DNA from 3 places in the Pseudomonas sp. GW821-FHT02B10 genome. Region 3 is predicted to be linked to each of the others. Evidence: predicted binding sites of a transcription regulator. Region 3 holds the regulator's gene; each other region holds the start of a gene.
The links. Region 3 encodes sigma-54, which starts transcription at its own class of promoters, with help from an activator protein. Its sites were predicted from a motif close to ANTGGCATNNANNTTGCTNT; they were not measured.
Positions count from the first base shown of each region.

Region 1: the regulator sigma-54 is predicted to act here: its motif matches at 7,912-7,931, upstream of glnK (P-II family nitrogen regulator).
Region 2: the regulator sigma-54 is predicted to act here: its motif matches at 6,700-6,719, upstream of AC07VU_RS30510 (pilin).

Region 1 covers NZ_JBWKVU010000002.1:357,273-367,606, forward strand. Annotated here, with positions in the region: gene AC07VU_RS05465 (YifB family Mg chelatase-like AAA ATPase) at 1-447, opposite strand, end outside; gene AC07VU_RS05470 (phosphocholine cytidylyltransferase family protein) at 556-1,305, opposite strand; gene AC07VU_RS05475 (gamma-glutamyl-gamma-aminobutyrate hydrolase family protein) at 1,312-1,944, opposite strand; gene AC07VU_RS05480 (PEP/pyruvate-binding domain-containing protein) at 1,941-4,343, opposite strand; gene AC07VU_RS05485 (formyltransferase family protein) at 4,340-5,068, opposite strand; gene AC07VU_RS05490 (hypothetical protein) at 5,065-5,637, opposite strand; gene AC07VU_RS05495 (adenylyl-sulfate kinase) at 5,631-6,158, opposite strand; gene AC07VU_RS05500 (CDP-glycerol glycerophosphotransferase family protein) at 6,163-7,224, opposite strand; gene AC07VU_RS05505 (accessory factor UbiK family protein) at 7,460-7,720, opposite strand; gene glnK (P-II family nitrogen regulator) at 8,137-8,475, shown strand; gene AC07VU_RS05515 (ammonium transporter) at 8,511-9,848, shown strand; gene AC07VU_RS05520 (secondary thiamine-phosphate synthase enzyme YjbQ) at 10,059-10,334, shown strand, end outside.
Region 2 covers NZ_JBWKVU010000024.1:21,361-31,694, forward strand. Annotated here, with positions in the region: gene AC07VU_RS30465 (mannose-1-phosphate guanylyltransferase/mannose-6-phosphate isomerase) at 1-165, opposite strand, end outside; gene AC07VU_RS30470 (undecaprenyl-phosphate glucose phosphotransferase) at 165-1,601, opposite strand; gene AC07VU_RS30475 (FAD/FMN-containing dehydrogenase) at 2,058-2,525, shown strand; gene AC07VU_RS30480 (energy-coupling factor ABC transporter permease) at 2,522-3,211, shown strand; gene AC07VU_RS30485 (hypothetical protein) at 3,277-3,492, shown strand; gene yacG (DNA gyrase inhibitor YacG) at 3,497-3,700, opposite strand; gene coaE (dephospho-CoA kinase) at 3,697-4,320, opposite strand; gene AC07VU_RS30500 (prepilin peptidase) at 4,317-5,189, opposite strand; gene AC07VU_RS30505 (type II secretion system F family protein) at 5,192-6,409, opposite strand; gene AC07VU_RS30510 (pilin) at 6,773-7,189, shown strand; gene AC07VU_RS30515 (BON domain-containing protein) at 7,476-7,832, shown strand; gene AC07VU_RS30520 (DUF748 domain-containing protein) at 8,036-10,334, opposite strand, start outside.
Region 3 covers NZ_JBWKVU010000001.1:198,778-209,111, reverse strand. Annotated here, with positions in the region: gene mlaE (lipid asymmetry maintenance ABC transporter permease subunit MlaE) at 1-298, opposite strand, end outside; gene AC07VU_RS00910 (ATP-binding cassette domain-containing protein) at 298-1,107, opposite strand; gene AC07VU_RS00905 (KpsF/GutQ family sugar-phosphate isomerase) at 1,383-2,357, shown strand; gene AC07VU_RS00900 (KdsC family phosphatase) at 2,357-2,881, shown strand; gene lptC (LPS export ABC transporter periplasmic protein LptC) at 2,890-3,462, shown strand; gene lptA (lipopolysaccharide transport periplasmic protein LptA) at 3,449-3,997, shown strand; gene lptB (LPS export ABC transporter ATP-binding protein) at 3,997-4,722, shown strand; gene AC07VU_RS00880 (RNA polymerase factor sigma-54) at 4,905-6,398, shown strand; gene hpf (ribosome hibernation-promoting factor, HPF/YfiA family) at 6,478-6,783, shown strand; gene ptsN (PTS IIA-like nitrogen regulatory protein PtsN) at 6,796-7,260, shown strand; gene rapZ (RNase adapter RapZ) at 7,263-8,120, shown strand; gene AC07VU_RS00860 (HPr family phosphocarrier protein) at 8,137-8,409, shown strand; gene AC07VU_RS00855 (ZIP family metal transporter) at 8,441-9,334, opposite strand; gene AC07VU_RS00850 (superoxide dismutase) at 9,367-9,978, opposite strand; gene AC07VU_RS00845 (DUF2753 family protein) at 9,980-10,334, opposite strand, start outside.

The sequences.
Region 1 (10,334 bases), on a different contig from region 3:
CGCCAGGCAGGCTTCCTCGGCATTCGCGCGCGGCACCATCAGCGTGCGTCCGGCCTGGCGCGCGGCCAGGGCTGCCGGCAGCACACCGCGCACTGGACGCACCGCGCCGGAAAGCGCCAGCTCGCCCAGGCATTCGACGTCCTCCAGGGCCAGGGTCGGCACCTGCACGCTGGCGGCGAGAATGCCCAGGGCAATGGCCAAATCGAAGCGCCCGCCGTCCTTGGGCAGGTCGGCCGGGGCGAGGTTGAGGGTGATGCGCCGGGCTGGAAAATCGAAGCCGGCATTGAGAATGGCGCTGCGCACCCGGTCCTTGCTTTCCTTGACCGCCGCTTCAGGCAGGCCCACCAGGGTCAGGGCCGGCAGGCCGTTGGCCAGATGGACTTCGACCGACACGGCCGGCGCTTGCACGCCGGTCTGGGCACGGCTGTGGACAATGGCCAGAGACATGACTCGTTCCTTGAGGCTGGGAAACCGCGTCCTGCGGTTGTGCAAGCCTAGCCCCGGCCGGAGCATCGCCGCGCCGGAAAATCGGCTCAGGATGTTGCGGCGAGTGGCTCAGCCGCGCCAGTCGTGGGACCAGCCCGGTTGGGCGATGCGCTGTTCGTACAGGGCGATGTCCGACTGATTGTCGACTTCCACCCAACCGCCGCGAATGGCCACGGTGGCGATAGCGGTGCCGGCCTGGAGCAGGGCGCGCAGCAGGCTGGTCATGTCCAGTTTGTCGATCTGCTGCTCGCTCATGCCGGCCAGCAGCGCCTGGACCTGGCTCCAGCCCGCGGGGGTGAATTTCAGCAGGCCCATGTACTGGCCTTCGATTTCCTCGTGGCTGGCGACCCTTTCACCGATACCCAGCAGTTGGCCGGCCTGTTGGCGGAAGCTTTCGGCATCGCTGAGGGGGTCGTCGAAGCGCGTCGACCACAAGTCCCACCACTCGAGGTCGTAGGTGATGCTCAGGGGCGCCTGGGAGGCCATCAGGTCACGGACGATGTCCGGGCGATAGACGATGTCGCCGTAGCACACCAGGGTCGGTTCGCTGGACAGCAGGGCGTCGGCACGTATCAGGCTGCGCACCATGTTGCTGCTGGCCCAATACGGGTTGTACAGCCGGCTCTGGCCGTAGCCTTCAAGGGCTTCGCTGCAATAACCGCTGACCAGATGCACCTCGTCGACCCCGGCGTTTTCCAGGGCTTGCAGCTGCCATTCGAGCAGCGGCTTGCCAGCCAGGCGGGCCAGGGGCTTGGGTTGCGCGGCGGTCAGGTGTTTCAGGCGGGAGCCGCGGCCGGCGGCGAGAATTACGGCTTTCATGTCAGGTCACTCAAAGAGCCATTGGCACAGTTGTCGATCGGCTTCGTCCAGCGCTGCTTCGCGCTCGGGATGCCACATGATGCCGGCCACCTTGAGGTGGGTATGCACCAGGGCCTCGCAGGTTCCGGAAGCGTCCAGGGCCCAGGGGCGCAGGGCGGCGGGCAACGGGTCGAGCAACTGTTTACCGTGGAAGGAATTGACCGAGCGCGAAGCGGCCTGGCCTTGTAGCCAGGGCAGCTCGTCGGCGGCCAGCAAGGTGATGAGGTGGCGTTGCGCGACGTGCACGTCGCGATCGGCATCGGCCAGCCGGCCGCCGAAAAAGCTGTGGATCAGTTGCAACCCGCGGCAGACCCCCAGCACCGGCAGCCGCTCGGCCACGCAGTGGGCCAGCAGCGCCTGCTCGCTCTGATCGCGCAACGGGTCGCTGCCGAGATCATCGCCGCCGCTGAAGATCACGCCTTGCACGCCCTGGGCCCGGGCATAGGCCACGGTGTCTTCGCCCAGGTTGGGCAGCAGCAGCCATTGGTGGCCGCAGCCGAGCTCGGCGAAAAAGCGGTACCAGTCCCTGGCCAGGCCATCGCGCGGTTCGTCGTAGGCCTGCGGGTTGCAGGTTCTCAGGGTGATGCCGAGACGTTTCATGGTTGCACCGGGCTCAGGGTCTTGTCGCGACAATTGAGGGCGATGCGCGGGCTGCGCAGGATCCGGTTGAACAGCTGTTCGCCGCAGCCGATGGCCGCCGGAATACCGAACTCGGCGCAGCGGATGGCCATGTGCGAGTTGGCCCCGCCGTACTGGGTGACCAGCCCGGCGATGCCGCGGGTGAAGACCCAGTCGTAGCCGGGGTCGGCATTCTCGATGCAGACGATCTTGCCCTTGAGCGGCGCCGAGGCCGGGGTGTCCTGGCGCAGTTCCATGCCGATGGCTTCGACGTTCTGCCGGGTGATGAAGTTGGGCAGGCTGCGATGCAGCGGCGCGACGAACACATCGTCGACCGCGCTGATCAGGTGCCCGAGCTTCAGCGAGATGCCCTGTTCATAACTGCGCCGCGCCTGGCTGGCCGACTCCAGCAGAACCCGGTCGGTGTCATCCATCAGTGGCGCGGTGAGGCTGTCGAGCAGCGGGTGGATATCGAGAAAGGACAAGTCTTCTCTGGCCAGGCCGACGTCGGCGCCCCAGCTCACCAGCAATTGCAGGGCATCGGACAGGTCCCGGGTGAACACCAGCTTGGCGTATTCCCGGGCCTGGATGGCCTGGCTGGCATAGTCCAGCAGGTGTTCGGTCGACAGCGGCCAGCCCTGCTCGTCGATCAGCCGTTGCAGGGCCTGGCGTTCTTCGGGTTGCAGTTGGAATGCCGTCTGCGGGCTCTCGCCGTGACCCAGCTCGACGGTCGCGGCAGCGAACAGGTCGTGGCGCTCGTCGTAGCGCAGTGAGGTGATGTCGTAGGTGCCGGGGCGCAGATGACCGAACTTGGCGACGAACGCCGGCAGGGTACGGGCATCGGCGCAGACCTGGGCGTATTCGCGCGTCAATTCGGTGGTGACGGTGTGGATCGACTGCTTCCAGGCCAGCAGGCGCTCGTTGCTCAGGGCGCCTCGGCGGCAGGCCGAGCGCAGCAGAGCCTCGGCGATGAACGCATGCCGGGCGAGCATGGCGAACGGCAGCGTGCCTTGCTCGCGACAGTCCAGCAGCAGGCGGTGGATGCTGTCGAGGTCGGCCGGCAGGGCGTCGAGGCGCCGGCTTTGCTGCCGGCGCTCATGGGTGCGCACCCGATCGAGCAAGGGCGGCAGCGCGCCGGTTCCCTCACCGCTCAGCGCCCGCAGCGTCAGTTGGTCGAGGGCCGTGCGATAGGCCCGTTGTTCGACGGCGCTGAGGCTGTCGCCATAACGCTCGGCGAAGTCGGCATCGAAGGTGAAGTCCAGGCAGGTCTGGACGATTTCGAACTCGACCTTGTCGTGCCATTGCGGATGGGCCTGCAGGCGCTGCAGCCAGGCATTGACCAGGCGAGTGCACAACCCCGGTTCCAGGCCCGCGGGCAGGAATGAGTTGAAGCTGCAGCGCACGTCGATATACGGGTGATGGCCGAGCATCACCATCAGGGCCTGGTGTCGCGGGTGGTGGTAACCCATCAGGGCGCGGGCTTCGCGCCAGGTCGAATCCGTCACCAGGCGCCGATACAACGAGGCCGCCAGCGGGCGCGGGGTGGTGCCGATGATTTCCGCCGGATTCCAGTCAGGCATCACCCCCAGCAGGGTGCTATCGCCATACAGGCCGGCCTGGGGCGCCAGGCGTTTGGCCAGGAAGCGCTGGATGTGCTCCAACTGGCGCGCCACCCGCCGTTCGGTGACCGGGTGCCAGGTGTTGCACAGGGTGATGCGCCGCACCTGCAGGACATAGACCTGCTGGTGGTGGTCGACGGCGAACTCGATGTCCAGCGGCACGTTACCGCAGAGCGTTTCCAGCTCCCGGCAGGCATCGATCACTGCCTGCAAGCGCGGGGAACGCAGCTGGGCGCTCTCGGTGTCGCGGTACACCAGCACGGTTTTCTGGATGCCCTGGCCGCCGGTAATGGTATCGGTCAGGCCGCTCTCGTCGTCGTAGTTCACCACGTAATAAGGGGCGCCATGCTCCAGGTCGTGGGTCATCACCACGCCGCTCATCTGGATCGAGGTCAGCATCGGCTGGATCAGGATCTGGTTGTCCTCGCAGCGGTGCTCGGCAAAAGACGCGATCACCTGTTCGATGGCGACGCTCAAGGCCCGAGGGTTGGTGATACTGACATTCAGGCAACTGGTAAACAGGCCGGCCATGGAACTGTTGACGCTGTCTTCGTTCTGCGCGCTGCTGCGCACGATCACGAAAAAGCCGTCAGGCTCCAGCCGGGCAATGTTCTGCAGCACGTCAGCGGGATCGTCCCGCCACTGCCGGGCGGTGAAAAAGTACAGCGGCAGGATCTGCGAACGGGTGACCCGCGGCTGCAGGCGCTCCAGGGTTTCGGACTTGGTCCCGAAACGAACGATGTTTTCGGCGACCGGGTTCATGGCGCGTCCTTGTGTTTGTCCACCGCCAGCAGGGCCAGGTGTTTGAGCAACGGGTGAATGATGAAGTAAGGCGGCTTTTCGGCTTCGGCCGGCAGGGGCCACAGGGCTCGGGCGCCTTCGCGCCGCCAGTGGCCGAGGACTTCCACCAGCAGGTCGGCGCGGATCGCATTGTCATACAGGTAGTCGACATCCATGCCCGGTGGGGGCAGGGGATAGGTCTTGCGCGCCAGCACCGGGCCGGTGTCGATCTGCTCGTCGAGCAGCAGGGCGCTGGCGGCGCATTCACGCTGCTCGATGATCTGGTAGTACAGGGTGGTGCTGCCACGATAGTCCGGCAGCCAGCCGGAGTGGATATGCAGCACCGGGTAGCGACTCAGCAGGGCCGCCGGCACCAGTTGCCCGCCGTAGCCGGAGTAGACGACCAGGTCCGGCGCCTGGCGGTCGATCAGCGCGAGCAGTTGTGGATCGTCGAGGGCCTGGGCCGGGCACACCTCGTGGGGCCAGTCCAGGGCCGCCAGGCAGGTGTCGAGGTCCTGGCTCAGGTCCGGGCAGAACAGCTCTGCGAGAGGCTGTACCTGCAGCTCGCGGGTGGTCTGTAACGAGCCGCCGCCCTGGCCGTAGACAATCACCGCTTCAGGTTCGATACCGGCTGCCGCCAAGCCTTGCAGGTAGGCGACCGAGCGTGCGGTGCGGGCGCAGAGGATCAGCAGGCGAGCGCGGCTCATAGGCCGGCCTCCCGGGCGACTGTGGCCAGCACCTGTTGTTCCTGGGTCAGCAGCCAGGCCAGGTAGGCGCCCTGGTCCGGGGCGAGGCGGCCCTGCTGCGACACCAGGGTATCCGTCAGCTTGAGCAGGCCGCTGAGGTAGTAGGCCGCGCCGCTCGCCTGCCAGCCGTGCAGCATGCACTCGGCCAGCAGCAGGTAAGGCTGTACGGACCCATAGCTGCCATGGGGCAGCGGACGGTGCGGAGCCGCGGCTTCATAGCCGGTATACAGGCGTTTGCTCACTTCGAATTTCTTCAGCAGGCGCGGCAGCCAGTAGGTCGCCAGCGGGCCGGAGACGCCCGCGCCCGCGCGCATTTCCAGGCACAGGTGGCCCAGCAGCGCCGTGCTGTCCCCGGCGTGCGCCGGGCCTTGCGGATACAGCGCAGGCAAGGCTGGCGCCGGCAGGTGGGCGCATGCAGCCAGGCGCGAGGCGCGCCAGGCGTCGACGAAAGCTTCACCCTGGAAACTGCTGTAGCGATAGGTCTGCGGGGTTTCCAGCAGGTCCCCGTCGCTGTAGGCGTAGTTCAGCATGATGGTGGATACCCACAGAGCTGGCGAATGCGTTCCACATAGCCCGGGATGTCGTCGGGTTCGTGACGGTTATGCAGCACCAGGTCCGGGCGTTGCGGCGGCGGGTACTCGATGTCCACGCCCACCACGTTGCTCTGTTCGCCTCGCAGGGCGGACTGGTAAAGCCCCTTGTTGTCACGGCTGATCAGGGTGCTCAGCGGCACATCGACGAACACTTCACGGTAGCTGGAGAAACGCTGGCGGTTGTCGTCGCTGATGTCCTGGAACATCGACAGGATGCAGCAGACCACATCGATGCCCTGGCTATCGAGCCAGCCGCACAGGGCCTGGATCCGCTCGGCGTTGACCCGGCGTCCGGCGACGCTGTAGGCGTCCGCCTGCTGGTCATGGCGGAACAGCGCGCGAATCTCGTCGCCGTCGACGAACACGGTCTGCGGCCGTTGCGCTTTCAGGCTGGCATACAGGGCCCGGCCAATCGTGGTTTTGCCCGCGCCCGACATGCCGACCAGCCAGATCACCATGCTTTCACCCCTGCTTGAGTATGTTTTCGATGTTGCGCAGCGCCAGTACCGCCAGCTCCGCCGAGAAACCATAGCTGGGGGCGAAGTAATGGCGACGCAGGCGCTGACGGACCGCGGCCTGCCGTTGCCAGAGGCTCTCGTCCCCCAGCAGGTCGGCCAGTTGCCAGCGCGCCTCGGGGTCGAGGTTGACGATGTCGTTGCGCAGCAGTACATCGGGCGATTCCTCGCCGGTCAGCGCGTCCTGCTCGGCGTCCGGTACGTTCAACAGCAGCAGGTTCTTGTCCAGGTACAGGGCGCCGAACGCGGTTCCGCCGTAGTCCGAAACCACATAGTCGGCGCAACGGAACAGGCTGAGGTTGTCGTAGACGCGGGTAATCACCGCGGTGAACGCGTATTGCTCGAGCAGTTTCAGCGCCCCGGGATCGGTTTCAACCGACAGCGGATGGGTCTTCACGATGACGTTGTAGCGATCGCACAACCCGGCCATGGCGTCGGCGAAGCGGCTGATCGACGACAGCTCCAGCCAGGTCGGCAGCCACAGCACGGTCTTTTTCGTCGGGTCCAGGGCCAGGTCCGCCGGATGCTGGCCTTGCAGCGAGGTTTCGCGGAAATAAGCGTCGTAGCGCGGGTAGCCCATCTGGAAGGTCACGGCATCGCAGCATTCGCGCAGGCGCTCGGCCTGCCAGGGGCCGAAGCACAGGATCAGGTCGTAATGCCGGTTCCAGCTGGAGAAGTTGTGTTTGTACTTGCCCAGGGCGTACATGAAGCGCACCTGTCGATGGCCCAGCGCCTTGATCATCGGCTGCGAGCCGTGGTCGTACATGCTGTGGTTGGAGACCACCACGTCATAGCGGTGATTGGACTTGATCACATCCAGGCTGCCGTGACAGCTGTAACCGAGGCCGCCGATCAGTTCGCGGCTTTGCGCGCGCTCTTCATGGGTGCCATGCAGGACCACATCGAAAGCATCGGCCCCCAACAGGCTCCAGACCGCCTGATAGTGATTGAGCATCTCGGCGGTATGAACGAAGAAGGCCAAGCGGCTGAAGGGTTTTGGCGCGGTCATAGGGCTACCTGGTGCACAACAAAGAATAAGTCGAGGCAAGCGTTGGCGTTGCTTGGCGGTGTCGTAGGGCATGGCTCGCCCAGAGGGTGGCCAGGATCGCAAACGCTGGACATGTTATCGGCGGAGCAGGCGGGAAATGAACGGGCAGGGCGGAAAATCTTTACTGGCGGGGCCGGCTCGACCGGCGGCAGGCACTGCACGGTCGAGCCTATGCACAAGGGCGCGGTCGAGGTGGTTATTGCTCGCTCGGGTTGAGCTTGGCTTCCAGCTCGGCGACCTTCGCCTCCAGGCTTTCCAGGCGGGCCCGGGTACGGGCCAGGACGACCATCTGGCTGTCGAATTCTTCCCGGCTGACCAGGTCCAGCTTGCTGAAGCCGCTTTGCAGCAGGGCCTTGAACTGGCTTTCGATTTCGGCGCGGGGCAGTGGGGTATCGCCGCTGAACAGGCGGGCGGCATGGCCGCTCAGGGCATCGAGGAGGTCTTTGGGCGCGAGCATGGGAAGTGTCCTGAAAACAATGGCGGGCAGTGTATCACGCACTGTCTATAGTCAATTGGCAGGCGGGGATGCACGCTTTTCGCGCATCGCGCCGGGCAGTGGCGCACTGTTGTTGTGCGTATCCGTGGCGATGATGGCGAAGTGGTTTCTGTCGTGGCGGCCAAGGGACTGAAATCAGTGGGTTTTCGCGAGATGGCAAGGTTTCTGCTTAGTCCCCGATGACCCATGCACTGATGCAGTCGCTGTGACGAATGCAGTGCGGCAGGCGGAGCGGGGAAGTGTTTCGTCAGCAGCGGTTAGCTGGCGTCGGTCTGGTCGAGGAAGGCCGACGATGCGTTACAAAGCCAGGCACTGCGCTTAGACTTGAGTCGGGTTTGTTTTCCTGGGGCAAGTCCACCAATTCGGGAGAAAGTTTCATGAAGCTAGTCACTGCCATCATCAAGCCGTTCAAGTTGGACGACGTGCGCGAGTCGCTGTCCGAGATCGGCGTGCAGGGCATTACCGTTACTGAGGTCAAAGGCTTCGGCCGGCAGAAGGGGCACACCGAGCTGTATCGCGGCGCGGAGTACGTAGTCGACTTCCTGCCCAAGGTGAAGATCGACGTCGCCATCGACGACAAGGATCTTGATCGGGTCATCGAGGCGATAACCAAGGCCGCCAACACCGGCAAGATCGGTGACGGCAAGATCTTCGTGGTCAATCTGGAACAGGCTATTCGCATCCGTACCGGCGAAACCGATACCGACGCCATCTAAGCCGCCCCAAACCCAACGCCCCAGGAGAAAACAATATGACTCTGCGTAAAATCGCAGGGCTAGGAGCCCTGTTGTCCCTCGTAATGCCTGGCCTGGCCATGGCGGCGGACGAAGTGGCAGCCCCAGTCCTCAACTCCGGCGACACTGCCTGGATGCTGACCTCGACGGCCTTGGTGCTGTTCATGACCATTCCCGGCCTGGCGCTGTTCTACGGCGGCATGGTGCGCTCGAAAAACATTCTTTCCGTGATGATGCAGTGCTTCGCCATTACCGGCCTGATCAGCATCCTGTGGGTCATTTATGGCTACAGCATTGCGTTCGACACCACCGGCATGGAGCAGGGCGTCGTCAACTTCAACTCCTTCGTCGGCGGCCTGGGCAAGGCCTTCCTGGCCGGCGTCACCCCGGCGAGCCTGACCGGCCCGGCGGCGCTGTTCCCCGAGGCGGTGTTCATCACCTTCCAGATGACCTTCGCCATCATCACCCCGGCGCTGATCGTCGGTGCCTTCGCCGAGCGGATGAAGTTCTCCGCCATGCTGATCTTCATGGCCATCTGGTTCACCCTGGTCTACGCGCCGATCGCGCACATGGTCTGGTCCGGCAACGGCGGCCTGATGTGGGACTGGGGCGTGCTGGACTTCGCCGGCGGCACCGTGGTGCACATCAACGCCGGTATCGCCGGCCTGGTGGCCTGCCTGGTGCTGGGCAAGCGTAAAGGCTTCCCGACCACCCCGATGGCGCCGCACAACCTGGGTTACACCCTGATGGGCGCGGCCATGCTGTGGATCGGCTGGTTCGGCTTCAACGCCGGTTCCGCCGCCGCCGCCAACGGCACCGCCGGCATGGCGATGCTGGTAACCCAGATCGCCACCGCCGCCGCGGCGTTGGGCTGGATGTTCGCCGAATGGCTGACCCACGGTAAGCCAAGCGCCCTGGGCATCGCCTCGGGTGTGGTTGCCGGCCTGGTGGCGATCACGCCTGCCGCTGGCACCGTAGGCCCGATGGGCGCCCTGGTGATCGGCCTGGCAGCGGGCGTGGTGTGCTTCTTCTGCGCCACCACCCTGAAACGCAAGCTGGGCTACGACGACTCCCTGGACGCCTTCGGCGTGCACGGTATCGGCGGTATTCTCGGCGCGATCCTCACCGGCGTGTTCGCCGCGCCATCGCTGGGCGGCTTCGGCACCGTGACCGACATCGCCGCGCAAGTGTGGATCCAGTGCAAAGGCGTGGGCTTCACGGTGATCTACACCGCGATCGTGACCTTCATCATCCTCAAGGTGCTGGATGTGGTCATCGGGCTGCGTGTCACCGAGGAAGAAGAGTCGGTCGGCCTCGACCTGGCGCAACACAACGAGCGCGGTTACAACCTGTAATCTCGCCAGAAAAAATGCCCGGCTTGCCGGGCATTTTTTTGTCTGCGTTTTGTCATTGAGAGACGGCTGAAAGGTTTTTTCCAGAGCTTGTCAGCCAGTTTGATGACTGCTTTTTTTTCGGGTCAATGACTTACAGCATTGGAGGAATATTCGGCACTTTGTTTTTTCCCAGAGCGCGCTAGAATGCGCGCCGAATGTGCGGAGAACTGTATGTGGCAACAGACTCTGATTACCCTGCGGGCAAGGCCCCGGGGCTTTCATCTGGTAACGGACGAGTTGCTCGCCGGCCTGCCTGAACTGAAGGCATGTCGGGTCGGTCTGTTGCATTTGTGGCTGCAGCATACCTCGGCCTCGTTGACCATCAACGAGAATGCCGACCCTGCGGTTCGTCGTGACTTCGAGCGTTTCTTCAACTCCCTGGTGCCTCAAGGCATGGCCGGGTATGAACATGACGACGAAGGGCCCGATGATCTGCCGGCGCACTTC
Region 2 (10,334 bases), on a different contig from region 3:
GACGTCCGCCAGGCTGCTGGCGCGGACGAAGGTCTTTTGCAGCAGGCTCTGCCCATCGCGCATGCGTATGAATGGCTTGGGCATGTTCTGCCGAGAGACTGGCCACAGGCGCGAGCCAGAGCCGCCGGAAATAATGCAGGGGATCAATCCAGTGAATGCGCTCATCAGTAGACTTCCTTCGTCGAGAGGACGGCCGGAACCGTCATGAAAACGATGTACAGATCCAGCCAGACCGACCACTTGGAGATGTAATCGAGGTCGTACTCCACTCGTTTCTGGATTTTCTGCAGGGTGTCGGTTTCTCCCCGGTAGCCATTGATCTGCGCCCAGCCGGTGATCCCGGGCTTGACCCGATGGCGCGAGCTGTATTCGCGCACCGCCTGTTCGAACGGCACTCCCGCCGCCTTGGTGGCGGTGGCGTGTGGGCGAGGCCCGACAATCGACATGTTGCCCATCAGCACGTTGAACAGCTGGGGCAGCTCATCGATGCTGGTCTTGCGAATGAAGCGTCCGACCCGGGTGATCCGCGGGTCTTCCCGGGTGGTCTGCCGTTCGGCATTGAGGTCCGCCTGCTCGACATACATCGAGCGGAACTTGAACACGCGGATCAGCCGGTCGTTGTAGCCGTAGCGTTTTTGCCGGAACAGCACGGGGCCCTTGGAATCGAGTTTCACCGCCACGGCAGTGGCCAGCAGCACTGGGGACAACAGGACCAGGCCCAGCAGGGCGAGCAGGATGTCCTCGCAGCGTTTGATCAGCGGCGCCCAGCCGCGCAATGGCAGCTCGGAAGTGTTGAACATCAGGATGCCGCCGACATCGGTCATGCGGTTGTGGCCAAAGCGCAGGGTGGTGATGTCGGGCACCAGGGCGACATTCACCGATAACTGCCGCAGCCGTTGCACCAGTTCGCCGATGCGCGCGTGCGCGGCCCAGGGCAGGGCGATCAGGACCTGATTGACCTGCTCGGAACGGATCAGCTCTTCCAGGTTCTGGGTGTTGCCCAGAAAGGGCAGGTCGCAGAAGGCCTTGGGCACGCGGTCGCTGCGATCGTCGATGAAACCGATCAGGCCGGAGCGGATATCGCCGTGGCGCTGCATGTGTTCGGCAAGGAACAGTGCGCTCTCGCTGAAGCCGAGGATCACCGTGCGTTGCAGGTATTTGCCCCTGGCCATCCACGAATGGAACAGGCGCAGCAGAAACAGACGCTCGATGCCAAACAGCACGAGGCTGGCGATGAACCAGACAGCCAGGTCCCGCAGACTGAAGACCGGCAGCAGGTGCAGCCCCAGGTACATGACCAGCAGGATGCAGAAGGCGGAGGTCCAGGCCACCAGCATCGTGCGCAGACGCAGGCGATTGCTGAAGAACTCTTCGGAGTAGACCCCCTGGGCCTGGAACAGGATGACGGTGATGACGGCAAAGAACAGCAGCAGGCCAAGTACGGTTGGCCAGATATCCGCACTGGCGGATTCAAGACTCAGGAGCAGCAGGATTCCAGGCAGGGCGGCGGACAGGGCGTGCGTCAGTTTTACCCCCGAAATGAAGAGTTCCATGAATCCGGTTCGGGTCAGGAACCTGCTATCAATCGATTTCGTAAGCATCGAATCCCGTCGTTGCCAGGTAAGAACCCAGCTCTGTTAAGGGTAAAGCCACTACAGAGGCAGGCTGAAAAAACTAAGGCTTACTGCAAAAAAAGTCTGTTTTTTGGCGGCCCATGATGGCCAAACAATACTATTGTTCTGCTTTGATGGTCAACTAATTGACTAATTCTGGCAGGTTAACCTTTTTTTTGCATTATGCATCGGTTTTTTGACGGTTTGGCGCATCCAGGACGAACGGAAGCCTGGGCGAGTGTCACGAAGTTGGCTCATTCGTGAGCGAGGGCGTGACGGATAAATGGAGTGTTGTTCAGGGGGCGACTCTTGTCCAACCGGTGGCGGTTTATTCCCTTTCACCCGTGATTACGGGGTTCTTGATGGCTGATGCGGCCCTCGGGCGGGGCGCTCTGGCGGTGTAGACTGGACGCTGCGAACTAACCGAAGGAAGGGGAAGAAGCTGTGAAGTATTGGTCATTGCTGTTGCTGGGTTTGATGCCATTGCTGGCGCACGCGGTGGAGGTCGGCGAGCGTCTGGCGCCCTGGACCTTGCTCGATCAATTCGACCGGGCCTACAGCCTCGACGGGCAGACCCGGACCCTGCTGGTGGCGCGCAGCATGGATGGCGCCAAGCTGGTAAACGCCGCCTTGCAGGATCGTCCCGCGGGTTATCTGGAGACCCGGCACACGGTATTCGTCGCGGACATCCAGCGCATGCCGGCGGTGATCGCCAAGATGTTCGCGGTTCCGGCGATGCGTGATTATGGCTACCGGGTCATGCTCGACCGTGACGGGCGGGTGGCGCCGCGCTACGCCGGGGCTGTGGATAAAGTCCTGTGGTTGCAGCTCGACGATGGCCGGCTGGTGGCTCAACGGGAGTACGGCACGGCCGCCGAACTGCGCGCAGCGCTGGAGCAGGCGCAACCATGATCAGTGCCGCGCTGCTGTCGCCGCTCACTCTCGGCGCCGGCTGGCTGATCTATGTGCCGGTGCTGGTCTGGGCCGCCTGGCGCGCGCCCTGGGTCGAGCTGTTCAGCGACAGCCGGCGTCAGCATCTGCTGTTCGGTACGGTGTTCGCGTTGTTCATGTTGTGGCTGGTGCGCCGGGATTTCGATACCGGGGTGTCCTATCACTTCATCGGCATGACGGCGGTAACCCTGTTGCTGGACTGGCCGCTGGCGATCGTCGGCGGCCTGATTGCCCAGGTGGGCCTGGTCGCACTGGGCCGCCAGGACCTGGCAGCGGTCGGCATCAACGGTGCCTTGCTGATCCTGCTGCCGGTGCTGGTCACCGAATGCTGCGCGATCCTGGTGGAGCGCGCGCAGCCGCGTAATCCCTTTGTGTATATCTTCTGTTCCGGTTTTTTTGCCGCCGCCCTGTCGGCCTTGTTGTGCCTGCTGGTGGGCCTGGGGCTGTTGTGGTTCGACGGGCGTTTTGCCATGCCGGAATGGCTGGAGGACTTCGTCGGCTACCTGTGGCTGATCATCTTTCCCGAGGCCTTCATCAACGGCATGGTGGTCAGCGCCCTGGTGGTGTTCTGCCCCGAATGGCTGGAAACCTTCAACCGCACCCGTTACCTGTCGGCACCGTGGAAGGATGACGATCCGCGTTCTTGATCCATATCAAACACGTTCGGCCGGCGCGGTCCCATGCTCGGCAAAAACCGTTCGGGAGCAGGGTCATGAGTGTGTATGAATGGGCGCGGCAGGAAGTACGCAAGAGTCTGGATACTGCGCAGCAAGAGGGTTTCGAACCGGGCTTGAGCCTGCGCGCCCTGCTCAGCGCGGTGGTGCAGGAGAGTCGGCGGGTACGCAGCGCCGAGGATCTGGCCGACGAGTTGCAGTTTCTCGCGGAGAACCTCGACGATACGCAGGATTACGCTTTCATGCGGCCTTGAGGCTTCAGTGGGCGCGAGGCGGCAGATCGTCGGAAAACAGATCGTCCTCGGCATCCGGGCTGACCGGAATCTTGTGTTCTTCGGCTGCCCAGGCGCCGAGGTCGATCAGTTTGCAGCGGTCCGAGCAGAACGGACGGTTGACGTTGCTCGCGGTCCATTCCACGGGCGCACCGCAGGTTGGACATTCCACGGTCAGGGGTTGGCTCATGACTGGCCTCCACGCAAGGTAAGGTAAAAGTGATGCAGGCGTTCGACCTCGCTGTGCAGCCAGGCGAGGTCGCGGTCGTTGACCAGCACATCGTCGGCATGGCTCAGGCGATCTTCGCGGGTCGCCTGGGCCTTGAGAATCGCCTGGATCTGCTGTTCGCTGATCCGGTCGCGTTGCAGGGTCCGCTCGATCTGCAGCTGTTGCGGCACATCGATCACCAGGATCCGCTGGGTCATCGCGTACTGCCCGGACTCGATCAACAGCGGTGACACCAGAATCGCGTAGGGCGACTCGGCACGGGCCAGGTGGGCGGCGATTTCATTGGCAATCAATGGATGCAGCAAGGCTTCCAGCCAGAGACGTTGTTGCGGCACCTCGAAGATCAGCTTGCGCAGCGCGGCGCGGTCCAGCTGGCCATCGGCCTGCAGCACGCTGTCGCCGAAATGTTCGGCAATGCGGGCCAGGGCCGGGCGGCCGGGTTCCACCACCCAGCGGGCGGCGTGGTCGGCATCCACCACATGGATGCCCAGGTCGATGAAGTGCTGGGCCGCGGCACTTTTGCCACTGCCGATACCGCCGGTAAGGCCGAGGATCCAGGGTTTGAAAACAGGCTTGGTCATCTGAAACCGACAAACTGCAAATAGGAGTCGGTTATTTGACCACCCCAGAGCAAGGCAATCCAGCCGGCAATGGCCAGAAAGGGACCGAAAGGGATAGGCGTGGACATTTGCGCGCGGTTGCGGCGCAGCATGGCGATCCCGGCCAGGGCTCCGGTCAGTGAGGCCAGCAGCAGGGTCATCGGCAGAATCTGCCAGCCGCCCCAGGCGCCGAACATGGCCAACAGCTTGAAATCGCCGTGCCCCATGCCTTCCTTGCCGGTCAGCAGCTTGAACAACCAGTACACCGACCACAGGCACAGGTAGCCGGCCACGGCGCCCCACAGCGCATCGTGGAGGCTGACGAACAGGTCGAAGCCATTGACGATCAGGCCCAGCCACAACAGGGGCAGCACCAGCACGTCGGGCAACAGTTGGTGATCGGCATCGATCAGGCTCATCGCCAACAGGCCCCAGCTCAGGAGCAGCATCAAGCCGGCCTGCCAGCCAAAGCCGAAATGCCAGGCCACGAACGCCGAGGCCAGGCCGCAGGTCAGCTCCACCAGCGGGTAGCGCCGGCCGATCGGGGCCTGGCACGCGGAGCAGCGTCCACGCAGCAGCAGGTAGCTGAGCAGCGGGATGTTTTCCCAGGGGCGGATCGGGTGCGCGCAGTGCGGGCACTGGGAGTGCGGGAGCAACAGGTTGTAGGTCGGCCCGGCAGGCTCGTCGGGCAGCCCGAGGATGTCACGGGCCTGGGCGTGCCAGTCGCGCTCGAGCATCTTTGGCAGCCGCCAGATCAGCACATTGAGAAAGCTGCCGACAATCAGGCCCAGGACCAGCACCGATGCTACGAAGACCAGCGGGTAGCTGGCCAGGACCTCAGTCAATGACATGTTCAGATCGCTGTGCCGAGTTGGAAGATGGGTAAGTACATGGCGACCACCAGGCCGCCGACGAGGGTGCCCAAAACTACCATGATCACGGGTTCCATGAGACTGCTCAGGGTGTCGACCAGGGTATCGACCTCTTCCTCATAATGGATCGCGACCTTTTCCAGCATGCCGTCCAGGGCCCCGGACTCTTCACCGATGGCGGTCATCTGGATGGCCATGCCGGGAAAGATGCCGGAGGCGCGCATGGAAAAATGCAACTGCATGCCGGTCGCCACGTCCTGCCTGATGCGGTTCACTGCTTGCTTGAACACCTGGTTGCCGGTGGCCCCGGCCACCGAGCCCAGGGCCTCCACCAGCGGCACTCCGGCGGCGAAAGTGGTGGACAAGGTGCGGGCGTAGCGGGCCACCGCGGACTTGTACATCAGTGGCGCTACCAACGGCAGTTTCAGCAGGCCCACGTCCAGCCAGTGGCGAAAGCGTGGTGAGCGCCGGCGGGCATGGCGCAGGCCGAACACACTGAGCAACAGTGCGCCCGCCAGCAGCCACCACCAGTGCTGCACGAATTCCGAGAGGGCGATGACCAGTTGCGTGAACACCGGCAATTGCGCGCCGAAGCCCTGGAACATCGACTGGAATTGCGGCACCACCTTGACCAGCAGGATCCCTGTGACCACCAGCGCCACGCAGATCACCGCCAGGGGATAAGTCATGGCCTTGCGGATCCGCGTCTTGAGGTTTTCGCTTTTTTCCTTGTAGGTCGCCACCCGCTCCAGCAGGGTTTCCAGGGCCCCGGCCTGTTCGCCGGCATCCACCAGGCTGCAGTACAGCTCGTCGAAGTACCGCGGCCTCTTGCGCAGCGCGGTGGTGAAGCTGCTGCCGGCGGCGATGTCCTGTTTCAGCTCGCCCATCAGTTTGCGCATGTTCGGGTTGTCGAAGCCCTCGGCAATGATGTCGAACGATTGCAGCAGTGGCACGCCGGCCTTGATCAGGGTCGCCAGTTGCCGGGTGAACAGGCTGATGTCGCGGGCCTTGATCGGGGGCGTGCGCTGCAACAGCGAGCTGGGTTTCTTCCTGACCCTGGCCGGGTTGATGCCTTGCTTGCGCAACTGGGCCCTGATCAGCGAGGGGGTATGGCCGCTCAATTCGCCGCGCAGTTTGCTGCCTTGCCTGTCGGTGCCTTCCCACAGGTAAACACTGACTTTTGCTGCTTTGACCGCCATGGTGTCGAGTCCCGGGTTGTGATGGATGTCCTCAGGGCCGGCAATGCCCTGTGCGTTAGCGAGTGGACCGCTGCGCGGGGCGCGGCGTCCGGCTCATAGAGTTTGAATGGCCCGATACGTTCCTTGGATGGGGCGGACAGTGAATGCAATCGATGATCGAATGACAGCGTAGCCCGTCACGACGACCGGCCCAGGGCACTTGGCTGACAAAAAGTGTCAGATAGTGCGACTTCTGGCGCTCACTGCCGCAGCTCCGCGCCGCTAAAGCCCCGTTCAGCCGGGGCGCAGGCGCTGGCACAGGCTGTGCTATGGCTGTGTGGTGAATGCCCAGACCCCTGGATATCCCCTGCTTGGAGCAGATAGATGAAGTATCAGAAAGGTTTTACCTTGATCGAGCTGTTGGTCGTCGTGGCGATTATCGGCATCCTGGCCACCTTTGCCATGCCGCTGTATTCCAAATACCAGGCGCGGGCCAAGGTCACCGCGGCGTTGGCCGAAGCCTCGGCGCTGAAGGTCAACTTCGAGGACGTGCTGAACCAGGGCAGCGATCCGACCCTGGAGCTGGTGGGGGGCAAGGCGGCGACGTCGAACTGCACCATGACCGCTGCGGGTTCTGCCTCGACCGGAGCGGGAACAATCGGCTGCACCATCCTCAATGCACCGGCACCGGTGCTGAACAAGACCGTCACCCTGACCCGCACTACGGCCGATGGCTGGGTCTGCACCACCACTGTCCCCGCGGACTACTCCCCCAAAGGCTGCACCGCCAGCGGCAGCTGAGCCCGGTTCTCGCTTGCTCGGCGCGTGAAACGCCACGCGCCAGCGCGCCCTTGGGGAAAGTATCGAGAATTCAGGAAGTTAGCTCGCCTGGGAAGTGCAACTTGCATGCAGATTATTCGCCGGTCATGCATTTTGCATGACCGCGAGTGCTTGGGTGACTTTGTAATTCATTGATATTTAAGGGTTTTATTGTTTTTCTGAACTTGGCATAACGCCTGCAATCTACTTAAGTAACCCTGCTGCCAGGACTTGGAGCAGGTTTTCCAGAAGAACAGGAGTTACTCGTATGAAGAAGTTCGCTATCGCTGCTGCAACTGCTACCGCTCTGACCCTGACCATGGCTAACGTCGCATTTGCCCAGACCACTCAAGCTACTCAGGCGCCAATGGTGCTCGCGGCGGGTGAAGTGACCAAGGCCAAGGAAGCCACTTCCGACACCTGGATCACCACCAAAGTCAAAGCGGATCTCGTAACTGAAAAAGGCATTCCTGGTACCGACATCAAGGTCGAAACCAACAAGGGTGTGGTTTCCCTGTCCTCCACCACTGCTCTGACCGCGGCGCAGAAAGAAACCGCAGTCAACATCGCCAAGAACATCAAAGGCGTGAAGGCAGTATCGGCTGACGGTTTGAAAACCGACTAAGCCTCAAGCTTCTTTCCTGGACAGGGAGAAGATGCGGTAGAGGATTCATCTACCGCTTCCTTGAAGGTTCATGCGAATGGCCACAGGGAAGTGGCTCCTTTTGTAAACAGGACAGGCCCCGGCACAGTGTGTCGGGGCCTGTTCTGTTTATGGCGGGGGGAAACCGCCGGGCCGACCCGTTTCCGGGGCGGCGGGGAGGGTGGTTATTCGGCGTCCAGGTGCATGGGGGTAATGACCCGACCATCGCTTTCGGCCTGGCCAAGGTTGGCATCGATAAAGTAGACCCGGTCGTCCGCCAGTTGGCCCTTGTCCACCAGGAAGTCCTTGATGCTGCTGGCCCGTTCCTGGCCCAACTGGCGCAACAGCACATCGCTGCCACTCCAGAACTTGATCACGCCTTCACGCATTTTCGCGGTGCGCTCTTCCTTGCCCAGGTCCTTCCATTCGGCCGGTGGCTGGGTCTTGAGGCGTGTGCGATAGATGCCCTCCAGCAGCGGGGCTTTCTCTTTCTCCGGTACTTCCAGCAGCGACGCCTGGGCCGGCACCTTGTCGCCGCGACGCTGGAGCATCTTGTAGTAGTTGTACTGGTATTCCCGCTCCAGGCGTTGCTCGGCGATCAGCGGGCCATCGCTGCTCTGCGCGGCGGTGCCTTCGATCTCCAGGCGCAGGGCCGGACGTTCCTTGAGCGCATTGGACAGCTTGACCAGCGTTGCTTCCGATTCCGGGCTCAAGTCACTCGAGCCCGGGGCGAACGAGACACTGCCCAAGTCTTCCGAACCGCCACCCGCGACCAGCCCGCCAATCAGTTTGAACGGTGCCGCGGCAGCCTTGACGATCAGGTTGCGTAGGGTCTGCCAGACAATCGGCATGACGCTGAACTGCGGATTGTTCAGATCGCCGGTCACCGGCAGTTCGATGGAGATCTTGCCGTCGACATCCTTGAGCAAGGCGACCGCCAGTTTCAGTGGCAGGCTCACGGCATCCGGGCTGTCGACTTTTTCCCCCAGCTCCAGTTGTTCGACCACCACTTTGTTTTCGGCCTTGAGCTGGCCGTTGGTGATGACGTAGTGCAGGTCGAGGTTGAGCCGGCCCTTGCGGATGCGGTAGCCGGCGAACTTGCCGGAGTAGGGGGTCAGGTTGGTCAGTTCGACACGTTTGAAGCTGGTGGCGATGTCCAGTGCGGCCATTGGGTCGAAGGGGTTCACGCTGCCCTTGATGGTGACCGGCGCATAACGATCGACCTTGCCCTTGATATCGACGCTGGCCGGTTTTGCCTGGCGGCTGTCGATGGTGCCGATCTGGCCATTGAGTTGCTGGACGGCCGTGGCGAAGTTGGGGGTCAGGCTGAAGTCGGCGAAGTTGGCCGAACCGTCGTTGATGGCGATCTGGCCGATATGGATGCCGAGGGGTTTTTCCTTGGCGGCCGGCTTGGCTGCGCCTTTCGGCGCGCTGTCGGCCGGTTGCGGGATCAGCAGGTCATCGATGTTGGTGGTGCGGTCATCGTTGATCATGAAGCGCGCATAGGGCTGCATCAGGTTGACCTTGTTGATCGTCAGGCTGTCGCCGTGCTGATAGTTCAGGCCTTCGAGCACCAGTTGCTGCCATTTCACGAAATCGCGGGTTTTCAGGGTGTCCAGGGTGTGCAACTGGTCGACCTGGGCGCGGCCAGTCACGCTGAATATCAGGGGATCGATGTTTTTCAGGTCCACCGCCAGGTCGCTGCCGAGCATGCCGCTGCGCAGCTCCAGGCGAATGAACGGGCTGATGTAGGACTGGGCGACCCGCAGGTCGATGTCCTTGGTCTGCACCGCCAGCTTGGCGGTCACCGGTTGCAGGTTGACCACGCCGTTGGCGAGGATCTTGCCCTGTTTGCCCACTCCGGTGTCGAGCTTGAGGTTGAAAGGCGACTGGTTGAGGCTGTCGAAGTTCTGCACGTCGACGTTCAGCGGGCCGACCTCCAAAGCTACGGCCGGCTTGGCCTGACGGTCCGCCAGGTGCACCTGGTAATTGCGCAGTTGCACGTCCTTGAGCAGCACCTGCCAGGGTTTGCTCGGCGCCGGAGCGGGAGCCGGCGGAGTATCGGCGGCGGCCGGAGCGGGCTTGGCAGCCGGTTTGGCCGGCTGGCTGGCGAACAGTTTCTGCCAGTCCAGTTGGCCATCGGCCTCCAGGGCGGCCCAGGTTTCCAGTTTCTGGCTGCGGATCTTGCCGACCACCACTTGCTGCTTGGCCAGGTCGACCGTGGTTTCACTGACGTCCAGGCGCTCCAGGCGGGCCAGCGGCCGACCGTCCGGAGCCTTGATGGCGAAGGGCGCGACGCTGACCGAGGCATCGCTGAGCAGCAGTTCGGTTTCCTTGGACAGGTTCAGCTTGTAGTGGGTGTTGAGGTTCAGCACGCCGTCTTCGAGGACCAGGGGCAAGGCATCGCGGACATAGGGCCACCAGGCTTTCATCTTGCCGTCGGTGATTTTCAGGGTGCCTTCGGAGGCGATCGGAGTCAGGCTG
Region 3 (10,334 bases):
ACAAGGTCAGGGCCACCATCTGCCCCACCGCTTGCTCCGAACCGTAGCTGGACAGGATATTGAAGCCCTGCAGCGCCAGTACCATGCCGATGAATATCCCGGAGACCACGATGATCACCAGGGACATCACGCCCACCGAATGCAGCTGCTTGACCAACAGGCCGAAGCCGCCGCCGATACTGCCGCGGCCGAACAACACATGAAACAGCATCAGGCTCGAACGCCCGAGCACCGCGAGAACGTCGATGCCCGAGTGGCCGAACAGACGAATTCGCTCCAATAAAGATACTTTGCGCATCAGCGCTTCCCCAGAAGATCTGCGCGGTAGTCCGGCGCTGGAAAGTGAAAGGGTACCGGACCGTCGGGGTCGCCTTTCATGAACTGGCGGATCCGCGGGTTATCGGAATCCATCAGCTCGTCGGGCGTGCCCTGCCCCAGCACCTGGCCATCGCCCACCACATAGATGTAGTCGGCGATGCTCGCGGTTTCCGCCAGGTCATGGGAAACCACGATGCTGGTGATACCCAGCGCGTCATTGAGCAGACGGATCAGGCGCACCAGCACGCCCATGGCAATGGGGTCCTGGCCTACGAACGGCTCGTCGTACATGAGGATCTGCGGGTCCAGGGCGATGGCCCGGGCCAGGGCCACGCGACGCTTCATGCCACCGGACAGCTCGTCGGGCATCAGGTCGATGGCACCGCGCAACCCGACCGCCTGCAACTTGAGCAGGACGATATCGCGGATCATTTCATCCGGTAGCTGGGTATGAACACGCAGCGGAAAGGCAACGTTCTCGAACACATCGAGATCGGTGAACAGCGCGCCGCTCTGGAACAGCACGCCCATCTGCTTGCGGGCGTCGAACAGATCGCCGCGCGACAATTTGGGCAGGTTCTGGCCATTGACCCAGACTTCACCGCTGCTGGGACGCAATTGCGCGCCCATCAACCGCAGGAGCGTGGTCTTGCCGCAACCGGAAGGCCCCATGATGCCGGTGACCTTGCCCCGCGGAATACGGATATCGACATTATTGAAGATGCTGCGCGCACCGCGCTTGAAGGACAGTCCCTTCAGCTCGACCGCGTAGGCGTTATCGGCACTCATCTAAACTCCTTGCGATGCAGCCTCTCACTCGGACGCTTGGCTCCCTGCCGGGAGTACATGCACCCAGGGCAGGCCGAACTGGCGGCGAACTATATCACTGCTGATACGGAGCCCCCAAGGCCGAAGCCATCCGCATTCAGGATCACGACAGCCTAAAACAGGCTTTACAGGACAATTCCTACCTATAGAAGGACAAAGGCTGACGAACTTGCGTGAGGGAATCGATCATTACCGCTATAATCGCCGCCTTTTCATCAGGCTATACGATTTCTGACATGAGCCAATCCAGCGACCTGATTCAATCGGCACAACGCACCATCCGCCTCGAGATAGAAGCCGTACAAGGCTTGCTGCCACATATCGACGCAGATTTCGTACGCGCTTGCGAGATGATTCTGGCCAGCAAAGGCCGCGTAGTAGTGGTCGGCATGGGCAAGTCCGGGCACATCGGCAACAAGATCGCCGCCACCCTGGCCAGCACCGGCACCACCGCGTTTTTTGTCCATCCGGCCGAAGCCAGCCATGGCGACATGGGCATGATTACCCGGGACGACGTGATCCTGGCCCTGTCCAACTCCGGCTCGACCAATGAAATCGTGACCCTGTTGCCGCTGATCAAGCGCCTGGGCATCCAGTTAATCAGCATCACCGGCAACCCTGATTCGCCACTGGCCAAGGCCGCCGAGGTCAACCTCAACGTCCAGGTCGAGCAAGAGGCCTGCCCGCTGAACCTGGCTCCGACCTCCTCGACCACCGCCGCCCTGGTCATGGGCGACGCCCTGGCCGTGGCGCTGCTGGAAGCCCGCGGCTTTACCGCCGAAGACTTCGCCTTCTCCCATCCGGGCGGCGCGCTGGGCCGGCGCCTGCTGCTGAAAGTCGAGAACGTCATGCATGCCGGCGAGCAACTGCCGCAGGTCCAGCGTGGCACGTTGCTCAAGGACGCCTTGATGGAAATGACCCGCAAGGGCCTGGGCATGACCGTCATTGTCGAGGCCGACGGGCGTCTGGCGGGGGTCTTCACCGATGGCGACCTGCGCCGCACCCTGGACCGCACCATCGACATCCACCACACCACTATCGATGAAGTCATGACCGTTCACGGCAAGACCGCCCGCGCCGAAATGCTCGCGGCCGAAGCCCTGAAGATCATGGAGGACAATCGAATCAACGCACTGGTCGTGGTGGACAAGGACGATCGCCCGATCGGCGCCTTCAACCTGTCCGACCTGCTGCGCGCGGGAGTCATGTAATGAGCACGGATCTGCTGCAACGCGGCAAGAACATCAAGCTGGCGGTATTCGACGTCGACGGCGTACTGACCGACGGTCGCCTGTACTTCCTCGAAGACGGCAGCGAATTCAAGACCTTCAACACCCTCGACGGCCAGGGCATCAAGATGCTGATGGCCACGGGCGTGCAGACGGCGATCATCAGCGGCCGCAAGACGCCGGTGGTCGAGCGTCGGGCGAAAAACCTGGGGATTCCCCACCTGTTTCAGGGTCGCGAAGACAAACTGGTGGTGCTGGACGGGCTTCTTGCCCAACTGGGCCTAAGCTATGAGCAGGTCGCCTACCTGGGCGACGACTTGCCCGACCTGCCAGTGATCCGCCGGGTCGGCCTGGGCATGGCCGTCGCCAATGCCGCCAGTTTTGTCCGTGAACACGCCCATGGCGTCACCCAGGCCCGTGGCGGCGAAGGCGCCGCCCGCGAGTTCTGCGAGTTGATCCTGCGCGCCCAAGGCAGCCTTGAAGCAGCCCACGCCGCCTACTTATAGAGCCTCCCATGCTGAGCAAAAAGATTCGCAACATACTGATCTTCGGCATCATCACCGTGCTGTTCCTGGCGGTGGGGTACTGGAACATCAGCCCGGAACGCTTCCTCGACAAGCCGGTCGCGCAGGTCGACGAAAGCGCCATCGACTACTACGCCATCAACGCCCGTAGCGTGCAGTACCTGCCCGACGGCAAGCTGCAGTACGAAATGACTTCCGACAAGGTCGAGCACCTCAAGGCCACCGAGGTGACCCTGCTGACCAAGCCGGACCTGCAGATGTATCGCGGTACCACCTTCCCCTGGCATGTCCAGAGCGAGCGTGGCGAAGTCAACCCGGACGGCACCGAGGTCGAGTTGATCGATTCGGTACGGGTTTCGCGCACCGACGAGAAAAATCGCAACCTGCTGATCACCACGACCCGCATGACAGTATTCCCGCAGAAGCAATATGCGCAGACCGATCAAGACGTTAGAATCGACGGCGCCGGCGGCGTGACGACTGGCAAGGGAATGAAAGCGTATTTGAAAGACGGCAGGATGAACCTGCTATCGAACGTAAGAGGACAGTATGAGGCTCGTTAAAACCCTCCCTATTTTGCTCGGTCTGGGCGCAGCACTGGGAAGCGTGAGCGCCTGGGCTCTGCCGAACGATAGCCAGCAACCGATCCGCATCCAGGCCGACGACGCTCAACTGGACGACAAGAATGGCGTAGCCACCTACAGAGGCGACGTGATCATCACCCAGGGCTCGATGAAGGTCACCGGCAATACCGTGACCATCACCCGCACCCAGACCGGTGATATCGACGTGGTGACCTCGGTGGGCAACCTGGCCTACTTCGAGCAGATTCAAACCCAGGGCGACACCAAGCCGGTCCAGGGCTACGGTGTGACCATCCAGTACCACGCCGCGCAGAACCGCGTCGTACTGATCGACCGCGCCAAAGTCGTCGACAAGGACGGCAACATCACCCAGGGCGAGAAAATCGTCTACGACACCAACAAGAAGCTGGCCAGCGCCGGTCGCGCCACCGGCAGCAAGGTCACCGAGTCGCGCCCACGGATCGACATGGTCATCCAGCCGAAAAAGAAAACTGACGAGCAAAAGGCCCAGTAATGGCAACTCTGAAAGCTCAGCACCTGGCCAAGAGCTACAAGAGCCGCCAGGTCGTGCGTGACGTCAGCCTGTCCATCGACAGCGGCCAGATCGTCGGCCTGCTCGGCCCCAACGGCGCCGGCAAGACCACCTGCTTCTACATGATCGTCGGCCTGGTCCAGGCCGATCAGGGTCGCATCCTGATCGACGACCTAGATGTCAGCCACCAGCCAATGCACGGCCGCGCCCGCGCCGGGATCGGCTACTTGCCGCAGGAAGCCTCGATCTTCCGCAAGCTTTCGGTGGCCGACAACATCATGGCCATCCTCGAGACCCGCAAGGAGCTCGACAAGGCCGGCCGTCGCCAGGAGCTGGAAAGCCTGCTGCAGGAGTTCCACATCAACCACATTCGCGACAACCTGGGCATGAGCCTTTCCGGCGGCGAACGTCGCCGCGTGGAAATCGCTCGCGCCCTGGCCACCGCCCCCAAGTTCATCCTGCTCGACGAACCTTTCGCCGGCGTGGACCCGATCTCGGTAGGCGACATCAAGCAGATCATTCATCACCTGAAGGCCAAGGGTATCGGCGTGCTCATCACCGACCACAACGTCCGTGAAACCCTGGATATCTGCGAAACCGCCTACATCGTCAACGACGGTCAACTGATCGCCGAAGGCGACGCCGAAACCATCCTCGCCAACGAGCTGGTCAAGGAAGTTTACCTGGGCCATGAGTTCCGCCTGTAAGCCCTGAGGTGTTTGGCTGGTCGCCAGAGCGCCCGCCCCAATAAAACCCTGCTGTTTTTATTGTTACAGCGCTCTAGGCAAACACTTCAGTTTCAGGCATATAATTTGCTTATGTTTGGCGCTCACGCGCCCTGTAGTGGATGGCGCATGTGCGCCGGCGAATAAGGTGTTAAGCCCCTGCCATGAAACCATCGCTAGTCCTCAGAATGGGCCAGCAGCTGACGATGACACCGCAGCTGCAACAGGCCATCCGCCTGCTCCAATTGTCGACCCTGGACCTGCAACAGGAAATCCAGGAGGCCCTGGAGTCCAACCCGATGCTCGAGCGCCAGGAAGAAGGCGACGACTTCGATAACACCGATCCGCTGGCCGACAACGCCGAGCAGAAACCCAATACCGATATCCAGGAACCCTCCTACCAGGAAACCGCCCCGACGGTGGACAACCTCGAGGACGGCGAATGGAACGAACGCATTCCCAACGACCTGCCGGTCGACACCGCCTGGGAAGACGTCTACCAGACCAGCGCCAGCAGCCTGCCCAGCAACGATGACGACGAGTGGGATTTCACCACCCGCACCTCGGCCGGCGAAAGCCTGCAGAGCCATCTGCTCTGGCAGTTGAACCTGGCGCCCATGTCCGACACCGATCGCCTGATCGCCGTGACCCTGATCGACTGCATCAACAATCAGGGCTATCTGGACGAAACCCTCGAGGAAATCCTCGAAGCCTTCGATCCGGAACTGGACATCGAACTCGACGAAATCGAGGCCGTCCTGCACCGTATCCAGCAATTCGAGCCCGCCGGCATCGGCGCCCGCAACCTGGGCGAATGCCTGCTGCTGCAACTGCGCCAGCTGCCTGCCAAGACCCCTTGGCTGACTGAAGCCAAGCGCCTGGTCAGCGACTTCATCGACCTGCTCGGCAGCCGCGACTACAGCCAGCTGATGCGCCGCATGAAGCTCAAGGAAGACGAACTGCGCCAAGTCATCGAACTGGTACAGAGCCTCAACCCACGGCCGGGCTCGCAAATCGAATCCACCGAAGCCGAATACGTGGTCCCCGACGTCATAGTGCGCAAGGACAACGAACGCTGGCTGGTGGAGTTGAACCAGGAGTCCGTGCCGCGCCTGCGCGTCAACCCACAGTACGCCGGCTTCGTGCGGCGCGCCGACACCAGCGCCGACAACACCTTCATGCGCAACCAGCTGCAGGAAGCCCGCTGGTTCATCAAGAGCCTGCAGAGCCGTAACGAAACCCTGATGAAAGTCGCCACCCAGATCGTCGAGCATCAGCGCGGCTTCCTCGAGTACGGCGATGAGGCGATGAAACCGTTGGTCCTGCATGACATCGCCGAAGCAGTCGGCATGCACGAGTCGACGATTTCACGGGTGACCACGCAAAAATTCATGCATACCCCACGGGGCATTTATGAACTGAAATACTTTTTCTCCAGCCACGTAAGTACCTCCGAAGGCGGTGAATGCTCGTCCACGGCGATCCGCGCGATCATCAAAAAACTGGTCGCCGCGGAAAATCAGAAAAAGCCGTTGAGTGACAGCAAGATCGCTGGTTTACTGGAGGCACAAGGCATTCAGGTAGCCCGTCGTACCGTCGCCAAGTACCGTGAATCCCTGGGGATCGCGCCTTCCAGCGAACGGAAGCGGTTGATGTAGCCGCCGGGCTCGCCACAGCGTTCCAGTGGCAGGTCAATCGACCTGCCGCTTTATGCACTGGCAACGAAGGAGAAGCTGTATGCAAGTCAACATCAGTGGACACCAACTGGAAGTGACCGAACCTCTGCGCGCTTACATCGGCGAAAAACTCGACCGACTTGAGCGGCACTTTGACAAGATTACCAATGTGCAGGTAACGCTGGCCGTCGAAAAACTGAAGCAGAAAATCGAGGCCACGCTGCACATCCATGGTGGGGAAGTCGTCGCCAATGCAGAACATGACGACATGTATGCCGCAATCGACTTGCTCACGGACAAGCTTGACCGCCAACTGAAAAAGCATAAGGAAAAGCAACTCCACCTTCTCCAAGGCACGGGTCGCTAACACTCCCCTCCCATGATCCGACTTGAAAGCATCCTGACCCCCGGCCGTTCCCTGGTGAACGTGCCGGGCGGCAGTAAAAAACGTGCCCTCGAACAAATTGCCAACCTGATCAGCCGCGAAGTGCCTGATCTGGAGATGCAAGATGTCTTCGAAAGCCTGATTGCCCGTGAAAAACTGGGCTCTACCGGTTTTGGCAACGGCATCGCCATTCCACACTGCCGCCTCAAAGGCTGTGAGTCGCCCATCAGTGCCCTGATGCACCTGGACGCTCCCATCGATTTCGACGCCATCGACGGCGCACCGGTCGACCTGCTGTTCGTACTGCTGGTCCCGGAAGCCGCTACCGATGCGCACCTGGAACTGCTCCGGCAGATTGCCAGCATGCTGGACCGCAAAGAGGTGCGCGACAAACTGCGCAGCGCCACCAGCAACGAAGCCTTGTACAAGGTTGTCCTGGACGAACAGAACGGTCAGTAATCATGCGCTTGATCATCGTCAGCGGCCGGTCCGGCTCAGGTAAAAGCACCGCCCTCGATGTACTCGAGGACAATGGCTATTACTGCATCGACAACCTGCCGGCCGGGCTGCTGCCCGAGCTGGCCGAACGGGCGCTGATCCATACCGAACTGACACAGCCACTGGTCGCCGTGTCGATCGACGCCCGCAACCTGCCCAGCCACCTGTCGCGCTTCCCCGAACTGCTCGAGGAAGTCCGCAGCCGGCATATCCAGTGCGATGTGCTGTACCTGGACGCTGACGAAGAAACCCTGCTCAAGCGCTTTTCCGAAACGCGACGCCGCCATCCCTTGAGCAGCAACAATCGCTCGCTGGCCGAGGCGATCCAGGACGAAAGCCATCTGCTGGGACCGATCGCCGACCTGGCCGATCTCAAGATCAACACCACCAACCTGAACCTCTATCAACTGCGCGATACCATCAAGTTGCGCCTGTTGAACCAACCGGAACCGGGCACCGCCTTTTTGGTGGAGTCTTTCGGATTCAAGCGTGGCATGCCGGTCGATGCCGACCTGGTGTTCGATGTGCGCTGCCTGCCCAACCCGTACTGGAAACCCGAGTTGCGTGCCCAGTCCGGGCTCGACCAGCCGGTTGCCGAATACCTGGCCGCCCAGCCGGACGTCGAGGAAATGTTCCAGGACATCTCCAGCTACCTGCTGAAATGGTTGCCCCGTTTCGCCGCCAGCAACCGCGCCTACGTCACTATTGCCATTGGCTGCACGGGCGGCCACCATCGCTCGGTCTACCTGACCGAACGCTTGGGCCAAGTCCTGCAAAAGTCCCTGAAGAACGTCCAGGTTCGCCACCGCGACCTTAGCTGAAAGGATCTACCCCGCGATGCCTGCTCTGGAAATTGAAATCATCAACAAACTGGGCCTGCATGCCCGTGCTTCGGCAAAGTTCGTCGGCGTGGCCGGTCAGTTTCCTTGCCAGATCCGCGCTGGGAGAACGCCGGAGTCGATGGTCGACGGCAAGAGCATCATGGCAATGATGATGCTGGCCGCCGGCAAGGGCACCAGGATTCATCTGAAGACCGAAGGCGAACAGGAGCAGGAGGCGCTGGAAGCGCTGGTGGCACTGATCAACAACTTCTTCGACGAAGGCGAGTAAGGTCGGCAGGGCAAACCTGCCGCAAAGGCACTCAAGCGAGTGCCGTATCCATGACCATCATCAGGCAAAAGCCGACACACAAACCCAGGCTGGCCAGCTTCTCATGACCGTTGCGTCGTGATTCGGGAATCACTTCGTGGGTCACCACCAGCAGCATCGCCCCCGCCGCCAACGCCAGCCCGAGCGGCAACAGCATCTCGGCCAGGCTCACCAGCCACGCACAAAGCAACGCGAACACCGGCTCCACCAAGCCTGAAGCGGCGCCGATCAGGAATGCCTTGACCCTGGACATGCCGGCGCCAGCCAGCACCAAAGCAATCACCAGCCCTTCCGGCACATCCTGCAAGGCGATGCCCATGGCCAGGCTGTCCGCCTCCGGCATGCCACCACCCGCGGAAACACCCACGGCCATTCCTTCGGGAATGTTGTGGGCGATGATGGCAAACACAAACAGCCAGATTCGCGGCGGGATGACCGGGTGCTCAAGGGTACCCACCAGTTTCTCCGGGTTGCCCCCCGAGACTTTGCGGTCCACCAGAAACAACCCCAAGGCACCGAGCATGATGCCGAAGCTGATCAGGCCACTCGATGCCCAGGGCGACAGTCCGAGCTTTTCCGCCGCGGCGATCCCGGGCACGATCAACGAAAAGGCCGTAGCCGCCAGCATCACCCCGGCACCGAATCCCAACAGGGTGTCACTCAGCGCCAGCGGCATCTTGCGAATGACCAACACTGGCACTGCCCCCAGCGCGGTTCCCAGGGCACAGACCGCCCCACCCTGCAACGCACGCAACAAACGCGGCTCCAGGTCCAACCAGGACAAGCCCTGGGCAACCAGCAATGCAGTACCCGCCAACAGCAACAGCGAACCGAATGCGTAACGAAACATACGCCCGCTGCTGATCGTCAGTGTTTCAGTGCCCATAGTCAGCCTTAGGTCTTTTTATAGGAGGGAGCTCAAACCATTGCGACCTGATAGCGCTGGGCTACTTCAGGCCAATTGATCACGTTGTAGAACGCATTGATGTATTCCGGCCGCCGGTTCTGGTAACGCAGGTAATAGGCGTGCTCCCACACGTCCAGACCGAGAATCGGGGTATTGCCGTTCATCAATGGGCTGTCCTGGTTGCCGCTGCTCTCGACGACCAGGGTCTTTTGCGGGGTCACGCTGAGCCAGGCCCAACCGCTGCCGAAACGCGTGAGCGCGGCCTTGGTGAAGGCCTCCTTGAAACTCTCGAAACCGCCCAGCTGCTCGTCGATCGCCTGGCCCAGCGCACCGTTCGGCTTGCCTCCGCCGCTCGGCGCCATCACCGCCCAGAACAACGAATGGTTGGCGTGACCACCGCCCTGGTTGATCACCGCTGCACGCAGCTTCTCCGGCAATTGCTGGACCCCGGCCACCAGCTTTTCCACCGACCAGTCGGCCCATTCGGTGCCTTCCACGGCCGCGTTGAGGTTGTTGATATAGGTCTGGTGATGCTTGGTGTAGTGAATTTCCATGGTCTGCGCATCGATGTGCGGTTCCAGGGCGTCGTAGGCGTAGGGCAATGCAGGCAAGGTAAAGGACATCTCAATGTGCTCCGTAATGAGGGGCATTCGGGGTCGCGGTGCCGGCAGTCGATTGCGCGACATTGCTCTCCAGCAGGCGATGCGTACGGGGGTATTCACCGTGCTCACTGATGAAGTTGAGCAACTCGACATAGGTCTTGCTGCTCTGGCGCAGCGCGGCTTCCCGCAGCGCCGGCGCCAGGCGGCTGTCCTGCATGGTCTGCAACAACCGCTGATGGATGGCGCAGAGGTACTCCGCGCTCTCCTCCGGCTGATTCAGGCGCAGGTGCAGGTCCGCCAGGTTGTGATGGGAGATGACACAAGCCGCCACCGCTTCGTCGGCATCGCTCCAGCGCTCGAACAACACCTGCGCCAGG